One region of the Pseudarthrobacter sp. NIBRBAC000502771 genome, then DNA from elsewhere that is predicted to be linked to it. Evidence: riboswitches for the same ligand, from Rfam matches in the RefSeq annotation. Region 1 holds a riboswitch; the other holds the start of a gene.

Region 1 (8,501 bases):
GCCACTCCCGGGCCACCTGCTCAAAACCGGCCCGGAGGCGGTCGAGTTCCACCTCTACCTGCGCGGTGACGTGGATCCGCATGAAGAACCTGCCGCTCGCGCGGTCCCCGAACTGCTTGATGTCCACGATGTAGCATTCCTGCTCCAGCAGGTAGGCCGCCACCGCCTGGACGATGCCGAGCGCATCCGGGCAATGGAATGTCAGGACGAATTCCTTGCCCGTTTCCGGAGCCACGGCCTGGCGCTGCCCGGCCTCGGCCGTGCTGGCCTGCGACACGCGGGCTTCCGTGCCGATCACCGCTTGACCCGCTCTTCCCCCGCTTCTGCGGCGGCACCAGGACGGACGGCATTCCCGGATGCGGCGTCAGTGAAGTCCTGGTCTGCCTGTAGTTCAGCCTGGAACGTGGCGAATCGGGCCTGGTGTGCGGGCCGGCGGCGGAGGACGAACCAAGCGGCGCCCAGCAGGACGAACCAGACCGGCGTGACCAGCAGGGCCACCAGGGTGTCCGGCTGAGTGGTGAGGGTCCAGATCACGAAAGCGAAGAAGGCGAAGACAACCCAGACCATGGCAACACCGCCGGGCATTTTGAACTTCGATGCTTCATGCAGGTGCGGCCGGCGGCGGCGGAAGGCGATGTAGCTGGCCAGGATGATCGACCAGACAAAGACGAAGCAGACAGCTGAGACGGTGGTAACCATGTCGAAGGCCTTGCCCACGTCCTGGCCCGCATACATGAGGACGACGCCGGACAGCAGCAGCACGCAGGAGAGGAACAGTGCGTTCTGGGGCACCTTCCGCCGGGACAGTTTGCCAAAGACGTCGGGAGCGTCGCCTTCCTGGGCAAGGCCGAAGACCATGCGGGAGGTCGAGTAGATGCCGGAGTTCGCGGAGGACATCGCGGAGCTCAGCACCACGAGGTTGACGATGGTGGCTGCGGCACCCAGGCCTGCCAGCGAGAACATGGCGATGAAGGGGCTGTGGCCGGCCCTGAACTCGGTCCAGGGGGTGACTGCCATCAGGATGATGAGGGCGCCTACGTAGAAGAGGAGCACGCGGATGGGGATGGAGTTGATGGCCTTGGGCAGGTTCCGCTCCGGGTTCTTGGCCTCGGCGGCGGTGGTACCCACCAGTTCGATTCCCACGAAGGCGAAGACGGCGATCTGGAAGCCCGCCACGAAGCCCATGAACTCGTTCGGGAAGAATCCGCCGTGGCTCCACAGGTTGGTGAAGGTGGCAGGGCCGGCGTCGGACTGGAAACCGGTGAAGATCATGAACAGGCCAACGATGATCAGCGCAGCAATGGCAATGATCTTGATGAGCGCGAACCAGAACTCGGTTTCGCCAAAGGCCTTGACGGTGGTGAGGTTCAGCAGGAGAAGGATGGCTACGGTGGCCAGGCCGGGGATCCACAGGGGCACCCCGGGCCACAGTTCCCGGGAGTAGCCGGCGATGGCGATGACATCGGCGATGCCGGTGATGACCCAGCAGAACCAGTAGGTCCAGCCCGTAAAGAAGCCGGCCCACGGGCCCAGCAGGTCTGCGGCGAAATCGCTGAAGGACTTGTAGTTGAGGTTGCTGAGCAGCAGTTCACCCATGGCACGCATGACGAAGAACAGCATGAAGCCGATGATCATGTATACGAAGATCACCGAGGGGCCGGCTGCCGAGATAGTCTTGCCGGAACCCATGAACAGGCCGGTGCCGATTGCGCCGCCGATGGCGATCAGTTGGATGTGGCGGTTGCTGAGCTGCCGCTCCAGGTGCGGGGCTCCGCCGCCGGGGGACGTCGGGGAATGGGTCGTCATTGAGGAACTCCATCGTTCGAGCGGCACCCGGGGTGTCGCAAAGATTGGATTTCCTCCCCGCTCTGTCTTGGACCTGAGAGTTTCCACTCGCCGGGATGGCGTGCTTGCACCGTCGGTGAGCCAGGACAGGGCCTGGCTGCTTTCCAGAGTTGCCTCACCGCGGCGGTACGTGGGCCTGAGAGTTTCCTGGGGAGGGTTTGCTCCTACGGCGCCTGCTGAACGTACCGGCAGGGCTCTCCCGCCGCAGGTCAAAAGCGTTGATTGGTAAATCAGTGTTCAGTTATCGGAGTGCATCCGCTGTGGACTTCAAGCCGCACGGCGCATTTTTGGGCCTCCGGCAATCACAGCCGGCGACGGAGCGCCCAGCGTTCTTTGGGCCAGTTCCGCTGCCCGGCCGGATCACGGGGTTCAGTGTGGCGTCGGTCACGAACAAAAGTCAAGCCCGCCATGACAGCATCTGCGTAACGGTCCCGCCTGCGTGCTTCATGACGGACCGATTTGCTCCCCGTGCCGCCATCCTGTAACTTGTGAGCCGAATCACCCACATTTCAATAAGCCTTTCGAGCTGTGGCGGGAGAGTTCTCCCGGCCATCACCGGGCAGGCGCCGTAGGAGCAAATCCTCCCCAGGAATCTCTCAGGCCCATGTACCGTCACGGCGAGGCGACTCTGGAAAGCAGTGCTGCTCCGGCAGTACTCACCGACGGTGCAAGCAGGCCCTGGCTGGGTTTGCGGAATCTCTCAGGTCCAATACAGAGCGGGGAGGGACCCGATCCATGCCGAGCCACCCGTGGCCGGCCAATCCTGGAGTTCCTCATGACGATTCAATCCCAACCGTCTGTCTTTGCGGACCGGCACATCGGTGCACGCCGCCAGGCTGACGTGGACACCATGCTCAAGGCCGTTGGCTACGACAGCGTTGACGGCCTTGTGGACATCGCCGTCCCCAATTCGATCCGCCAGTCCAAGCCGCTCGCGCTCAAGGGCGCCCTCAGCGAGGTTGAGGTGCTTGCTGAATTGCGCCGGCTGGCCGCCAAGAACAAGACCGCGGTCCAGATGATCGGCCAGGGCTACTACGACACCATCACCCCTGCCGTGATCCGCCGGAACATCCTCGAGGCCCCGGCCTGGTACACCGCCTACACCCCGTACCAGCCCGAAATTTCCCAGGGCCGGCTCGAGGCACTCCTGAACTTCCAGACCATGGTCCAGGACCTGGTGGGCCTGCCCATCGCCAACGCCTCCCTGCTGGACGAAGCCACCGCCGTGGCCGAGGCCGTGCTGATGATGCGCCGCGCCAACAAAAACAAGGACGCCCGCGACGGCAAGACCGTCCTGGACGCCGACGTCCTGCCCCAGACCATCGCCATCGTCAAAGGCCGCGCCGAGGCGCTCGGCTTCGAGGTTGAGGTTGCCGACCTGTCCAAGGGACTCCCTGAAGGTGCCATCAACGGGATCGTGCTCCAGCAACCCGGCGTCTCCGGCCGCGTCTTCAACCACGCAGGCGTGATCGCCGAGGCGAAGCAGCGCGGTGCACTGGTTACCGTCGCCGCCGACCTGCTGGCACTGACCCTGATCACGCCTCCGGGCGAGCAGGGCGCCGACATCGCCGTCGGCTCCACCCAGCGTTTCGGGGTGCCGCTGTTCTTCGGCGGCCCGCACGCCGCCTACATGGCCGTGGCCAAGGGCCTGGAGCGTTCCATGCCCGGCCGCCTGGTGGGCGTGTCCAAGGACGACGCCGGCCTCCCGGCCTACCGCCTGGCGCTGCAGACGCGCGAGCAGCACATCCGCCGCGAAAAGGCCACGTCCAACATCTGCACCGCGCAGGCCCTGCTGGCCATCGTGTCCTCCTTCTACGCCGTCTACCACGGCCCGGACGGACTGAAGGCCATCGCCGAGCGCGTCCACAACAACGCCCGCGCCCTGGCCACCACCCTCAAGGTCGCAGGCCGGGAACTGGCCACTGAGACGTTCTTCGACACAGTCACGGTCTCCGTTCCCGGCAAGGCCGCCAAGGTCATCACCGCTGCTGAAGCACGCGGGATCAACCTGCGGCATATTGATGCCGACACCATCGGCGTGTCCGTGGATGAAACCACGACGCCGGAAATCCTGTCCGCGATCGCCGTCGCCTTCGGTGCCGGCCCCGTGGTGGACGCCGAGGGCTTCGAACTGCCCGCAGAGGTGCTCCGCACCTCCGAGTACATGCAGCACCCGGTGTTCAACACCCACCGGTCCGAAACCCAGCTGCTGCGCTACATCCGCAAGCTCTCTGACCGGGACCTCGCGCTGGACCGCACCATGATCCCGCTGGGCTCGTGCACCATGAAGCTGAACGCCACCGCCGAGATGGAAGCCATCTCCTGGCCGGAGTTCGCCTCCATCCACCCCTTCGCCCCGGACTCCCAGACCGAAGGCTGGCGTGAACTGATCAGTGGCCTGGAAGCCGACTTGGCGGAAATCACCGGCTACGACCAGGTGTCCCTCCAGCCCAACGCCGGGTCCCAGGGCGAGCTGGCCGGCCTGCTGGCCATCCGCGGCTACCACCGCGCGAACGGCGACACCCAGCGCAACGTTTGCCTGATCCCGGCCTCGGCCCACGGCACCAACGCCGCCTCCGCCGTCCTGGCCGGCATGAAGGTCGTCGTCGTTGCCACGGCTGCGGATGGAACGATTGACCACGAGGACCTGTACGCAAAGATCGAGGCGAACAAAGACGTCCTCTCGGCCATCATGATCACCTACCCGTCCACCCACGGCGTCTACGATGCGGACGTGACTGAGATCTGCGAGGCCGTCCATGCTGCCGGCGGCCAGGTCTACGTTGACGGCGCCAACCTGAACGCCCTGGTGGGCCTGGCCCAGCCGGGCAAGTTCGGCGGGGATGTGTCCCACCTGAACCTGCACAAGACCTTCTGCATCCCGCACGGCGGCGGGGGACCCGGCGTCGGGCCGGTCGCGGCGAAGGCCCACCTGGCACCGTTTATGCCCGGCGACGCGAACAAGGCAGCGCATGAAGAAGGCCACGGCGTGGCAATCAGCGCCTCGAACTTCGGCTCCGCCGGAGTCCTTCCGATCTCCTGGGCCTACGTGAAGCTCATGGGCGGGGAAGGCCTGACCCAGGCCACCAAGGCAGCATTGCTCGCTGCGAACTACGTCGCCGTGCGCCTGAACGACTACTTCCCGGTCCTCTACACCGGCGAAGGTGGCCTCGTGGCGCACGAATGCATCCTGGACCTGCGCGAACTCACGGCCAGGACCGGTGTCACCGCGGAGGATGTGGCCAAGCGCCTCATCGACTACGGTTTCCACGCCCCCACCCTGGCGTTCCCGGTGGCCGGCACGCTGATGGTGGAGCCCACCGAGTCCGAGGACCTGGCCGAGATCGACCGCTTCATCGAGGCCATGATCACCATCCGCAAGGAAATTGACCAGGTGGCCAACGGCGACTTCTCTGTGCAGGACTCCCCGCTGCGCAACGCACCCCACACCGCGTCCGCCGTCGTGAACTCCGAATGGACCCGTCAGTACAGCCGCGAACAGGCTGTCTTCCCCGTCCACCACCTCAAGCAGGACAAGTACTTCCCGCCGGTGGGCCGGATCGACGGTGCCGGTGGAGACCGGAACCTGATCTGCTCCTGCCCGCCGCTGTCCGAGTTCGAAAACTAAGGATCCCCCAATGACTGAGAACTACACGGCTCTCTACGAAGAGCACAAGAAGCTGGGAGCTTCCTTCACCGACTTCGGCGGCTGGCAGATGCCGCTCAAGTACAGCTCCGAACTGGCCGAGCACCACGCCGTCCGCAAAGCTGCGGGCCTGTTCGATCTCTCCCACATGGGCGAAGTCTGGGTCACCGGCCCCGAAGCCGGCGCCTTCCTGGATTACGCCCTGGTGGGCAAGTTGTCCGCCATCGCGGATGGCAAGGCCAAGTACTCGCTGATCTGCAACGAGGACGGCGGCATCATCGATGACCTCATCACCTACCGTTTCGGCGACGAAAAATACCTGGTGGTCCCCAACGCCGGCAACGCCCCCACCGTGGCGGCAGCCCTCGCGGAACGGGCAGTTAACTTCGACGTCAAGGTGGAGGACGCTTCGTCGGCCACCTCCCTCGTCGCAGTCCAGGGACGCAACGCCGAGGCCATCCTGCTCAAGCTCACGGATGAATCCCAGCACGCCCTGGTCACCGGCCTGAAGTACTACGCGTTCAACGAGCTGACCATCGCCGGCCAGGACGTCATCCTGGCCCGGACGGGCTACACCGGCGAAGACGGCTTTGAGCTCTTCCTGCCCAATGAAGGCGCCGCTTCCCTGTGGGAGTCCGTGGCCCAGGCCGGCGAAGAGTTCGGCATCATCCCGTGCGGTCTTGCGTCCCGCGACTCACTCCGCCTCGAGGCCGGCATGCCGCTCTATGGCAATGAGCTGTCCCTGGAGCGTTCACCGTTCGACGCCGGCCTTGGCCCCGTCGTTGCGCTCAAGTCCAAGGAAGGCGACTTCGTGGGACGGGCCGCACTCGAGGCAGCCAAGGAGTCCGGCTCCAAGCGCAAGCTCGTCGGCCTGAAGGGCCTCGGCCGGCGCGCGGGCCGTGGTGGCTACCCGGTCCTCAAGGACGGCAACGTGGTGGGCGAGGTGACCTCCGGCCAGCCCAGCCCCACCCTGGGCTACCCTGTAGCACTGGCCTACGTCGACGTCGAGCACGCCGGGCTGGGCACCGCACTGGACGTGGACCTGCGCGGCAAGGCCGAGCCCTTCGAGGTTGTCGCCCTGCCGTTCTACAAGCGCCAAAAGTAGCTTCGCGCTTCCCCACTCTTGAACCCCAAACTTAAGGAAAAACACCATGGCTAAAGTTGCCGCCGAACTGAAGTATTCCGCCGAGCACGAATGGATCGCCGCTGACGGCTCCGGTCCGTCCGTGGTTGGCGTGTCCGCTGTTGCCGCCGAAGCACTGGGCGACATCGTCTACGTGGACCTGCCCGAGGTTGGCTCCACCGTGACGGCCGGCGAGACCTGTGGCGAGATCGAGTCCACCAAGTCCGTCTCGGACCTGTACTCCCCTGTCACGGGCGAGGTCACGGAAGTCAACGACGACGTCGTCAGCGACCCTGCCGTGATCAACAACGATCCGTACGGCGCCGGCTGGCTCTTCAAGGTCACCGTCACCGAAGAGGGCCCGCTGCTGTCCGCAGAGGAATACGCCGAAGCGAACGGCGGCGAACTGTGAGTGCCCCCGCTGACACCGCAGTGTTCGAGCAGGTAGTCTCCCCGAGCCTCAACGCGGACCTGTCCGCGTTGGACCCCGAAATCGCCGCCAAGATCGACGACGAATTGGGCCGCCAGCGTGAGGGCCTGGAAATGATCGCCTCGGAGAACCACACCGCCGTGGCCGTGATGCAGGCGCAGGGCTCCGTCCTGACCAACAAGTACGCCGAAGGCTACCCGGGCAAGCGCTACTACGGTGGCTGCGAGCACGTGGACGTCACTGAGCAGCTCGCCATCGACCGGGTCAAGGCGCTCTTCGGTGCCGGGTTCGCCAACGTGCAGCCGCACTCCGGCGCCCAGGCCAACGCCTCGGTGATGCACGCGCTGATCAAGCCCGGCGACACCATCATGGGCCTGAACCTGGCCCACGGCGGCCACCTGACCCACGGCATGCGGATCAACTTTTCCGGCAAGCTCTACAACGTGGTCCCGTACCAGGTCCGCGAAGACACCCACACGATCGACATGGCAGAAGTGGAACGGCTGGCGCTGGAAACGAAGCCGCAGCTCATCGTTGCCGGCTGGTCGGCCTATGCCCGCCAGCTGGACTTTGCCGAGTTCCGCCGGATCGCCGACTCCGTGGGCGCCTACCTCATGGTGGACATGGCGCACTTCGCCGGGCTGGTGGCCGCAGGGCTGCACCCGTCACCGGTGCCGCACGCCCACGTAGTAACGTCCACCACGCACAAGACCCTCGCCGGTCCGCGCGGCGGCATCATCCTCTCCAACGACGCCGACATCGCCAAGAAGATCAACTCGGCTGTCTTCCCCGGCCAGCAGGGCGGCCCGCTGGAGCACGTCATTGCCGGCAAGGCCGTGGCATTCAAGATCGCAGCGTCCCCCGAGTTCAAGGAGAGGCAGGAACGCGTCCTGCTCGGCGCATCCATCCTCGCCGAGCGCCTGGTCCAGCCGGACGTCACGGCAAAGGGCATCAGCGTGGTGTCCGGCGGGACGGACGTGCACCTGGTCCTGGTGGACCTGCGCAACTGCGAACTCGACGGCCAGCAGGCGGAAGACCGCCTCGCCGCGATCGACATCACGGTCAACCGCAACGCGGTCCCGTTTGATCCGCGTCCGCCGATGGTGACATCGGGCCTGCGCATCGGCACCCCCGCCCTGGCCACCCGTGGCTTCGGTGAGGCTGCCTTCCGCGAGGTAGCCGACATCATCGCCGAGGCCTTGATTGCCGACGCCGACGCGGACCTTTCGGGGCTCCGTCACCGCGTCGAAGCACTCGCAGCAGCCCACCCGCTCTACCCGGGCGTGGCACCCCTGTCCTAAGGGATCGTGATCGCTAACGGGCCCGGCGGACCGGACATTTTCACGCCTGCTGCTCCTTCGTCGCTTTGACGCAGGCTTTCGAAAAGTCCGGCTCCGCCGTCCCCTCGTGGGCATGTCGCCTTGGTGACAGACCCTCGGAGTGGGCGGGGCATCCGG
Region 2 (8,501 bases), 420 kb from region 1:
TCTGCTCCGCCGGGCTCGCGGCAGACCTGGTCACCGAGGGTGACTGGAGCGCGGGCAGCGGATACGAGATCGGCCGGCGGCTGGCCGCCGGCCGCCGCGCCACTGCCCTTTTCGTCGGCAACGACCAGATGGCCCTTGGGGTCCTGCGTGCCCTGGACGAGGCGGGCATCAGGGTGCCGCAGGATGTCTCAGTGGTGGGCTTCGACGACCAGCCGGAGGCCGGCTACTTCAGTCCGCCTCTGACGGTGGTCCGCCAGGACTTCGAAGAACTGGGCCGGCGGTGCATGGACATGATGCTCACCGCTTTCCACGGCGGGGACGGGCCGCGGACCCTGGTGGTGGAGCCTGAGCTCATCGTGCGCAGAAGTACGGCGCCGCCCGCCCCGTAGCGTGGCCGGCGCCGAATTAATCAGCGGGAGACCCGCGCGAAACGTGGCCACAACAATAGCTGCGTAGTTTTCAGGCATGACCGCTACCTTGCTCATCCGCCTCCGCGACTGGCTGCTGGACTCCGTCACCTTCGACTCCGAAACGGACGCTGCCGGTGCCATGGCCGACGCCACCCGCTGGGGCTGGCTGCCGGCCTTGAGCGGGGTGTCCATCGGAGCCGGCCACGCCCGCTCGGAGCACGCAGGAACAACGGCAGAAACCGGCCCAGTGTCTGGTTAAGCACACTATTGCGCCGGTAGCGGGATCATGCCCTAAACTGCTTCACTGAGGTGCCTGAAATGGCGCTGCGCAGCAACGAAAGTGAACATGCTATGGCTACCGATTACGATGCTCCACGCAAGCAGGAAGAAGAGTCGCCGGCTGACTCCCTCGAGGCCCTCCAGGCATCACGGAGCGGCAACGCGCAGACCGCGGTTATCGATGTCGACGAGAATGACACCGCTGAAGGTATCGACCTGCCCGGCGCAGACCTGTCCAATGAGGAACTGACGGTCATTGTGGTTCCCGAACAGTCGGACGAGTTCACCTGCTCGTCGTGCTTCCTGGTCCGCCACCGCTCGCAGGTCGCCCGCGAAAAGGACGGCCTGAAGTACTGCCGCGACTGCGAAGGCTAGAATCCCATCCTGGTTTTCCCGGCGCCGGCCACCTCACCCGAGGTGGCCGGCGCTTCTTTGTCCCCGGACGCCGTCGTTATCAAAATGGACCTCGTTTCCGCCCGCCAACGCTCCTACGCTGGAAGCATCCAATAGCCCTTATTTTGGGTGGCACCACAATGAAAAAGTTCTCCATCTGGCTCGCGGCCATCCTGCTGGCGGTCGGGCTGGGAATCGTCGTCGAGGGGCCCGCCTCCGCGGCTCCCTACTGCGGACTCACATGGGGTTCGCTGATCAAGTCGGACGGCGCCATGGGCCGCGTGCCCGTGACGAACGTCCGGACCGGGCAGCACTATTGCTTTGACCGGCTGGTGGTTGACCTGGGCGGCGCGCCGGCCCCCGGCTACACCGTGCGCTACGTCCCGCAGGTCATCCAGGACGGCTCGGGCGCAATCGTGCCCACCCGGGGCGGCGCCCGGCTGCAGGTCGTCGTCAAAGCGCCTGCCTACGACGCCAACGGCCAGCCCACCTACACACCTGCCGACAAGGCCGGGCTCTCCGACGTTTCCGGATACCAGACCTTCCGCCAGGTGGTCTGGGCCGGAAGCTTCGAGGGCCAGGCCACCATCGGCGTGGGCGTTCGTGCCCGCCTCCCGTTCCGGGTGTTCGCCCTTGACGGTCCGGGCGCCGGCTCCCGCCTGGTCATCGACGTGGCGCACTACTGGTGAGCCGTCCGTCGCCGCCACACCGAAAAGGTGCCGGGCCCCGGTGGGGGCGCGGCACCTTTTGGGTTGGAAGTTATTCCGGAACCACCAGCGCGGGGGTGTCCTGCTTGAGGGTTTCGCCGCGGAAGAAGCCCGGGTGCGTACGGGACATGACCAGCATGACCACGGCGCCCAGGGCCAGGATGCCGACGCCCAGGATGAATACCAGGCCTATGCCAAACACCTCTGAACCGCTGCCAAACTCAGGTGCCAGGCTGTCCATGGCGGTCTGGACGAATACTACGAACAGCCCCACGCCGCCCATCACCGGGCACACCAGCCGCAGCACGAAGTGCCGCATGCTGTTGAACAGGCTGTGGCGGAAGTACCACGTGCAGGCCAGGGCGGTGAGGCCGTAATAGAAGCAGATCATCAGGCCCAGGGCCAGGATGGTGTCGTTCAGGACGTTCTCGCTGACCACATGCATGACTGCGTAGAACCCAGCAGACATGACGCCGGCGGCGATGGTGGCGAAGCCCGGCGTGGAAAACCTGCTGCTGATGCGGCTGAAGGGTGCCGGCAGCGCGCCGTAGTGTGCCATGGCCAGCAGGCTGCGCGAGGGCGACATGAAGGTTGACTGCAGGGACGCGGCGGAGCTGGACAGCACGGCCAGGGACATCAGGATGGCGAACGGGCCCATGATGGGGGAGGCCAGCGCCGTGAAGATGTTCTCGTGGTTCTCGGCGTTGTTCAGCCCGTTCCCGGTATCGCCGACGCCGGCGAACATCATGGTGGCGATGCTGACCAGCAGGTAGATGGCAAGGACGATGACGGCGGTCAAGGTACCGGCCACGCCGGCGGTCTTCTTGCCGTTGGCTGTTTCCTCGTTGACCGTCAGGCAGACATCCCAGCCCCAGTACACGAAAATCGAGAGGGAGATGCCGGCGGCGATCTGTCCGAACGTCTCGATCTTGGTGACGTCGAACCAGTCCCAGCTGAACGGGATTGCTGTTTCCGAGGTGGACCAGTTGGCGAAGGCCATGGCCACGAACAGGCCCAGCACCAGCAGCTGGAAGCCCACCAGGCTGTATTGCACCAGCTTGGTGGTGTGCAGGCCGCGGTAGCTGACCCAGACGGCCAGCGCCACGAAGACAAAGCAGGTGATGACGTTCAACGCCTTGTTGTCCGCGAGGTCCGCCAGTTCGGGGGAGCCGGTGAGCTGGGAGAGGAAGAGGTAGAAGAAGTCGACGGCGACGCCGGCCAGGTTGGACAGCACGATGATGTTGGCGGCGAGCAGGCCCCACCCGCCCATCCAGCCGATCCACGGACCGAATGCCTTGGTCACCCAGGTGAAAGTGGTGCCGCTGTCCGGGGAGTCGGCGTTGAGCTCCCGGTAGGCGAGCGAGACCAGGATCATGGGGATGAACCCAATGAGGAAAATGACGGGCAGCTGCAGGCCGGCTTCATTGACGGTGGGCCCCAGTGCGCTGGTGAGGGTGTAGGCGGGGGCAATGGTGGAAATGCCCAGGACGACGACGGCCAGGAGCCCGAGCTGGCCGCCCTTGAGTCCCTTGGCGCTGACGCCGTCCGCGGAGGGCGCGTGCGCGTGCGGGCCGGGTTTGGCAGTACTGGTGCGGATTGTCTCTGTCATGGCACCACTTTCTGGAAGGCTGTGAGACGGAGGTCACTATATGAATGGCGTTCATTTAGTATGGGGGTGCCCCGCCTGTGATGCAAGACGCAATATGAATCACATTCGTTTATGACTGGTTTCCGAAATTAGTAAGCTCACTGAGAAATTGCCTTTAGCCCTGCCGCCGCGCCGTTCGGGGCTGGTAGCGTCTGCCGTACTGGACCAATTGAGGAGGATGCATGAAAGCTTCACCGACACTGACCAACAACCTGCAGGCCGTCCTGGCGGACCTGATCGAGCTCCACGTTCAGGGCAAGCAGGCGCACTGGAACATCGTGGGCACCAACTTCCGCGACCTTCACCTGCAGCTTGACGAGATTGTGGACGCTGCCCGCCAGTTCGCCGACGACACCGCCGAGCGCATGCGCGCCCTGCACGCGCTTCCCGACGGCCGCAGCGCCACCGTTGCCGAGACCACCAGCCTGGCCCAGTTCCCGGAAGGGCTGATCAGCACCGCGGATGCCATCGAGCGGATCGTCGCTGCCATGGAAGCGGCCGTGGGCACCATGCGCAAGGTCCATGACGAAGTGGATGAGGAAGACCCCACCTCCGCGGACCTCCTGCACGAGTTCATCGCCCGGCTGGAGCAGTTCGCCTGGATGGTGCAGGCGGAAAACATGAAGCCCACCGCCAAGGTCACCGCGGCCGACTCCAAGTAGCGGGCAGTCCACACGGGCGTCCGGCGCCGGCGGATCCCGCCGCGCCGGACGCCTGGCTGTTGTCCGGGCAATACTGCGGATGTTCCGCTAAGCCGCTTTGGGCACTTTCCGGAGGACGACGGCGGCGAGCACTGCCGCCGTCGCCATGAGGACCAGCCCAATTGCCGCCGTAACGTGCACGCCGGAATCGAAGGCGGCCGCCGCAGCGTCCTTGAGGGCTCCGGCGAGCGGTGCCGGCACCAGGTTGGCTGCGTCCACCGCACCGGCCAGCGTTTCCCTGGCGTTGTGCAGCGAGGTTCCGGGCAGCATGGCCTCCAGCCCCGCCGGCAGCCGGAGGTTCTGCTGGTAGGACGCGGTCAGGATGGAGCCCAGCACCGCGGTCCCCAGCAGCGATCCCACCTCGTAGCCCGTCTCGGAAATCGCTGCCGCAGCGCCGGATTTCGCCGGCGGGGCCGAGCCGAGGATGAGGTCGTTCGAGATGGTTTCCGCCGTGCCTACGCCCAGCGCCAGGACCAGCAATGCTGCCAGCAGCAGGGGCGGGCCCCCGCCGTCGTTACCGAAGGCCACCATGCTGTAGCCGACGGCACTGAAGGACAGGCCCGCGGCCACGACGTACCCCGGACGCACCTTCCGGACCAGCGGGACCACCACCAGCCCTGCCGTCACTGTGGCTGCCAGGGCCGGGAGCATGGCAATGCCCGCCGCCGACGGTGTCATCCCCTCCAGGAGTTGGAGGTGCTGGGCAAGGAAAAGGATGAACCCGTTGAAGGAAAACAGGGCCAAAACGTTGGCGCTGATGGCCATGCTGAACACCCTGTTGCGGAATAGTGACATGTCCAGCAGCGGGTGCTCCAGCCGGTGCTGGCGCCGCACGAACACAATGCCCATGGCCAGGCCGAAGGCTATGCTTCCCAGCCCGGCCGGCCCCGGACCTTCGGTGGCTACTGACTTTACGCCGTAGACGGCGGGCACCATGACCAGCATGGATAGCAGGACGCTGGGAATGTCCGCTCTTCCCGGCGCGGGATCCCTGGACTCCGGAATGAAGGCCGGCCCCAGCGCCAGCAGGGGCAGCATGAGTGGCACGGCCACCAGGAACACGGCACCCCACCAGAAGTGCTCCACCAGCCATCCACCGAGGATGGGGCCCAGGGCGGCGCCGCCGGAGAATCCGGCAGCCCAGATGGCAATGGCCATCCGCCGGCGGTTGGGCTCCGGGAAAATGTTCCGGATCAGCGACAAGGTGGACGGCATCAGCATGGCGCCGAAGAACCCGAGCGCCGCGCGGCCGGCGATCAGCCACTCCGGGGTGGGCGCGAATGCCGTGGCGGCGGACAGCCCTGCGAAGCCCAGGCTGCCGACGACCAGCAGCCGCCGCCGCCCAATCCGGTCGCCGAGGCTTCCCATTGATACCAGCAGCCCTGCCAGGACCAGTGGATAGGCGTCCACGATCCACAGCAGCTGCAGGCCCGTCGGTTCCAGGGCGCGGGCGATGGCGGGCAGGGCGAAGGTCAGGGCGGTATTGTCCACTGCCACCAGCAGCACGGGAAACATCAGCAGCCCCAACGCGAGCCAATCCCGCCACGGTGGCCGCATGGCGGAGCTGTCCCTTTGTAAGGAGGCCGGGCGAATGGAGATCGTCATGTAATAACTGTACCGTCTGGACGGTATAGTTTGAAACCGAAGCATTCCTTCTTCCCTGCCGGTGGAGGGCATGATGGAAGGCATGCCCCGAAAGCCTGTAGCCCGTGATGCGGTCCTTGACGCCTTCGAGTCCCTGCTGATCGAAGTGGGGGAGCGCGCTGCAACCCTCGACGCCGTAGCCCGTAAGGCCGGGGTGTCCAAAGGTGGCCTCCTCTACCACTTTCCCAACAAGGAAGCGCTCATCGCCGTGCTGCTGGACCGCCTTGAGGGGTTGGCCAAGGCGGATGCCGACGCGATGGCTTCGGCCAGCGAAGGTGCCGCCGCGTATTTCATCCGTTCCTCTGTCTGGGCGGATACTCCTCTGGACCGGGTCATTGTGGCCGCCACGCGGCTTGCCGAGGTGGCGCATGAGGAGACCCGCCGCCGGTTCGCCGCCATCCAGCAGCGGTGGCTGGACGAGATTGCTGCGGATGTGGGGCCCGGCCTGGCCAGGGCTGTCCTGTATATGGGTGACGGTTTGTACTTCAATGCCATGCTTTCCGTGGGCCCTGCGCCGGAAGGCGGAGCAGCCGCTGACGTGGAGGAACTCCTGGCCGCGTTGGAACGGCTCCGCAGGTAGTTTTCCATTTGCCGGAGGGCTTCTGGCGTAGGACAATGGAGAGTTGTGAGGGCTGTCACCGGCCGTCATGATCCAACAAATGAATAGCCTTTGATCTGCGGCGGGAGAGTTCTGCCGGAAGTACAGGCAGGCGCCGTAGGAGCAAATCCTCCCCAGGAATCTCGCAGGCCCCTGTACCGCCGCGGCGAGGCACCTCTGGAAAGCAGCAGGCAGTTGTCCGGCCTCCCTTGGGGGAAGCGGAACGGCTGTTGTGCTCACCGACGGTGCAAGCGGTTCCTGCGCAGGCAGGCGACGCGGAAACTCTCAGGTCCAATACAGAGCGGGGAGGGACCCGAATAGCTGTGGCGTACCCTGCGCCGCCTGAATAAATGGAGTTCCTTCGTGTCGGTTACCCCAACCTCCACCACCTTCGTAGACCGCCACATTGGCGCACGCCGCCAGGACGACGCCGACACCATGCTCAAAGCCGTGGGCTACGGCACGGTCGATTCCCTGGTGGACACCGCCGTGCCCAAGGTCATCCGCCAGGACACGGCCCTCCGCCTGCAGGATGCCCTCAGTGAGGTTGAGGTGCTTGCTGAATTGCGCCGGCTGGCCGCCAAGAACAAGACCGCGGTCCAGATGATTGGCCAGGGCTACTACGACACCATCACCCCTGCCGTGATCCGCCGGAACATCCTCGAGGCCCCGGCCTGGTACACCGCCTACACCCCGTACCAGCCCGAAATTTCCCAGGGCCGGCTTGAGGCACTCCTGAACTTCCAGACCATGGTCCAGGACCTGGTGGGCCTGCCCATCGCCAACGCCTCCCTGCTGGATGAAGCCACCGCCGTGGCCGAAGCGGTGCTGCTCATGCGCCGCGCCAACAAGACCAAAGACGCCCACGACGGCAAGACCGTCCTGGACATTGACGTGCTGCCGCAGACCATTGCCATCGTCAAGGGCCGCGCCGAGGCGCTCGGCTTCGAGGTTGAGGTTGCCGACCTGTCCAAGGGCCTCCCTGAAGGTGCGATCAACGGGATCGTGCTCCAGCAGCCCGGCGCCTCAGGCCGGGTCTGGGATCAGTCCGCCACCATTGCGGCGGCGAAGGACCGCGGTGCGCTGGTTACCGTGGCCGCCGACCTGCTGGCCCTGACCCTGATAACGCCTCCCGGCGAGCAGGGCGCCGACATCGCCGTCGGCTCCACGCAGCGTTTCGGGGTGCCGCTGTTCTTCGGCGGGCCGCACGCCGCCTACATGGCCGTCCGCAAGGGCCTGGAGCGTTCCATGCCCGGCCGCCTGGTGGGCGTGTCCAAGGACGACGCAGGGATGCCCGCGTACCGCCTCGCGCTGCAGACGCGCGAGCAGCACATCCGCCGCGAAAAGGCCACGTCCAACATCTGCACCGCGCAGGCCCTCCTGGCCATCGTCTCCTCCATGTACGCCGTCTACCACGGCCCCGACGGGCTGAAGGCGATCGCGGAAACCGCCCACGGCCATGCACGAACACTGGCGGCCTCGCTGGCGGGTGCCGGTGTGGAGGTGCTGCACACGAGCTTTTTCGACACCCTGACGGTCCGGGTCCCGGGACGCGCTGCCGCGATTGTCGCCGCCGCCGAAGCACGCGGGATCAACCTGCGTCCCGTCGACGCCGACACCGTGGGCATTTCCCTGGATGAAACCACGACGCCGGCCATCGTCGCCGAGGTTGCCGACGTCTTTGGCGCCACCGTTGCCGGGATCCGCGGCGAGGGCCAGGGCTTTGTGCTGGAGGCCGCCGTGGAGCGTTCCTCCGACTACCTGCAGCACCCGGTCTTCAACACGTACCGGTCCGAAACCCAGCTCCTGCGCTACATCCGGAAGCTGTCGGACCGGGACCTCGCGCTGGACCGCACCATGATCCCGCTGGGCTCGTGCACCATGAAGCTGAACGCCACCGCCGAGATGGAAGCCATCTCCTGGCCGGAGTTTGCCTCCATCCACCCCTTCGCCCCGGACTCCCAGACCGAAGGCTGGCGCGAACTCATCGCGGACCTGGAAGCGGACCTGACCACGATCACCGGGTATGACCAGGTGTCCATCCAGCCCAACGCGGGCTCCCAGGGCGAACTGGCCGGGCTGCTGGCTATCCGCGGGTACCACCACTCCCGCGGCGAGCAG

What was found. Region 1 has a riboswitch for glycine ahead of cycA (D-serine/D-alanine/glycine transporter). Riboswitches for the same ligand answer to the same signal wherever they lie in the genome.
Region 2: it holds a riboswitch for glycine, as region 1 does, so the genes downstream of both, gcvP (aminomethyl-transferring glycine dehydrogenase) here and cycA (D-serine/D-alanine/glycine transporter) in region 1, are expected to answer to the same signal.

The regions. Positions count from the first base shown of each region.
Region 1 is NZ_CP041187.1:623,074-631,574, forward strand. Features, by position in the region: gene purU (formyltetrahydrofolate deformylase) at 1-235, opposite strand, end outside; gene cycA (D-serine/D-alanine/glycine transporter) at 295-1,806, opposite strand; glycine riboswitch at 1,960-2,057, opposite strand; glycine riboswitch at 2,368-2,467, shown strand; gene gcvP (aminomethyl-transferring glycine dehydrogenase) at 2,621-5,473, shown strand; gene gcvT (glycine cleavage system aminomethyltransferase GcvT) at 5,484-6,596, shown strand; gene gcvH (glycine cleavage system protein GcvH) at 6,643-7,026, shown strand; gene glyA (serine hydroxymethyltransferase) at 7,023-8,345, shown strand.
Region 2 is NZ_CP041187.1:201,255-209,755, reverse strand. Features, by position in the region: gene NIBR502771_RS00960 (LacI family DNA-binding transcriptional regulator) at 1-389, shown strand, start outside; gene NIBR502771_RS00955 (hypothetical protein) at 466-669, shown strand; gene NIBR502771_RS00950 (DUF4193 domain-containing protein) at 762-1,064, shown strand; gene NIBR502771_RS00945 (hypothetical protein) at 1,223-1,771, shown strand; gene NIBR502771_RS00940 (APC family permease) at 1,842-3,398, opposite strand; gene NIBR502771_RS00935 (Dps family protein) at 3,620-4,099, shown strand; gene NIBR502771_RS00930 (MFS transporter) at 4,187-5,743, opposite strand; gene NIBR502771_RS00925 (TetR/AcrR family transcriptional regulator) at 5,826-6,362, shown strand; glycine riboswitch at 6,454-6,551, shown strand; gene gcvP (aminomethyl-transferring glycine dehydrogenase) at 6,744-8,501, shown strand, end outside.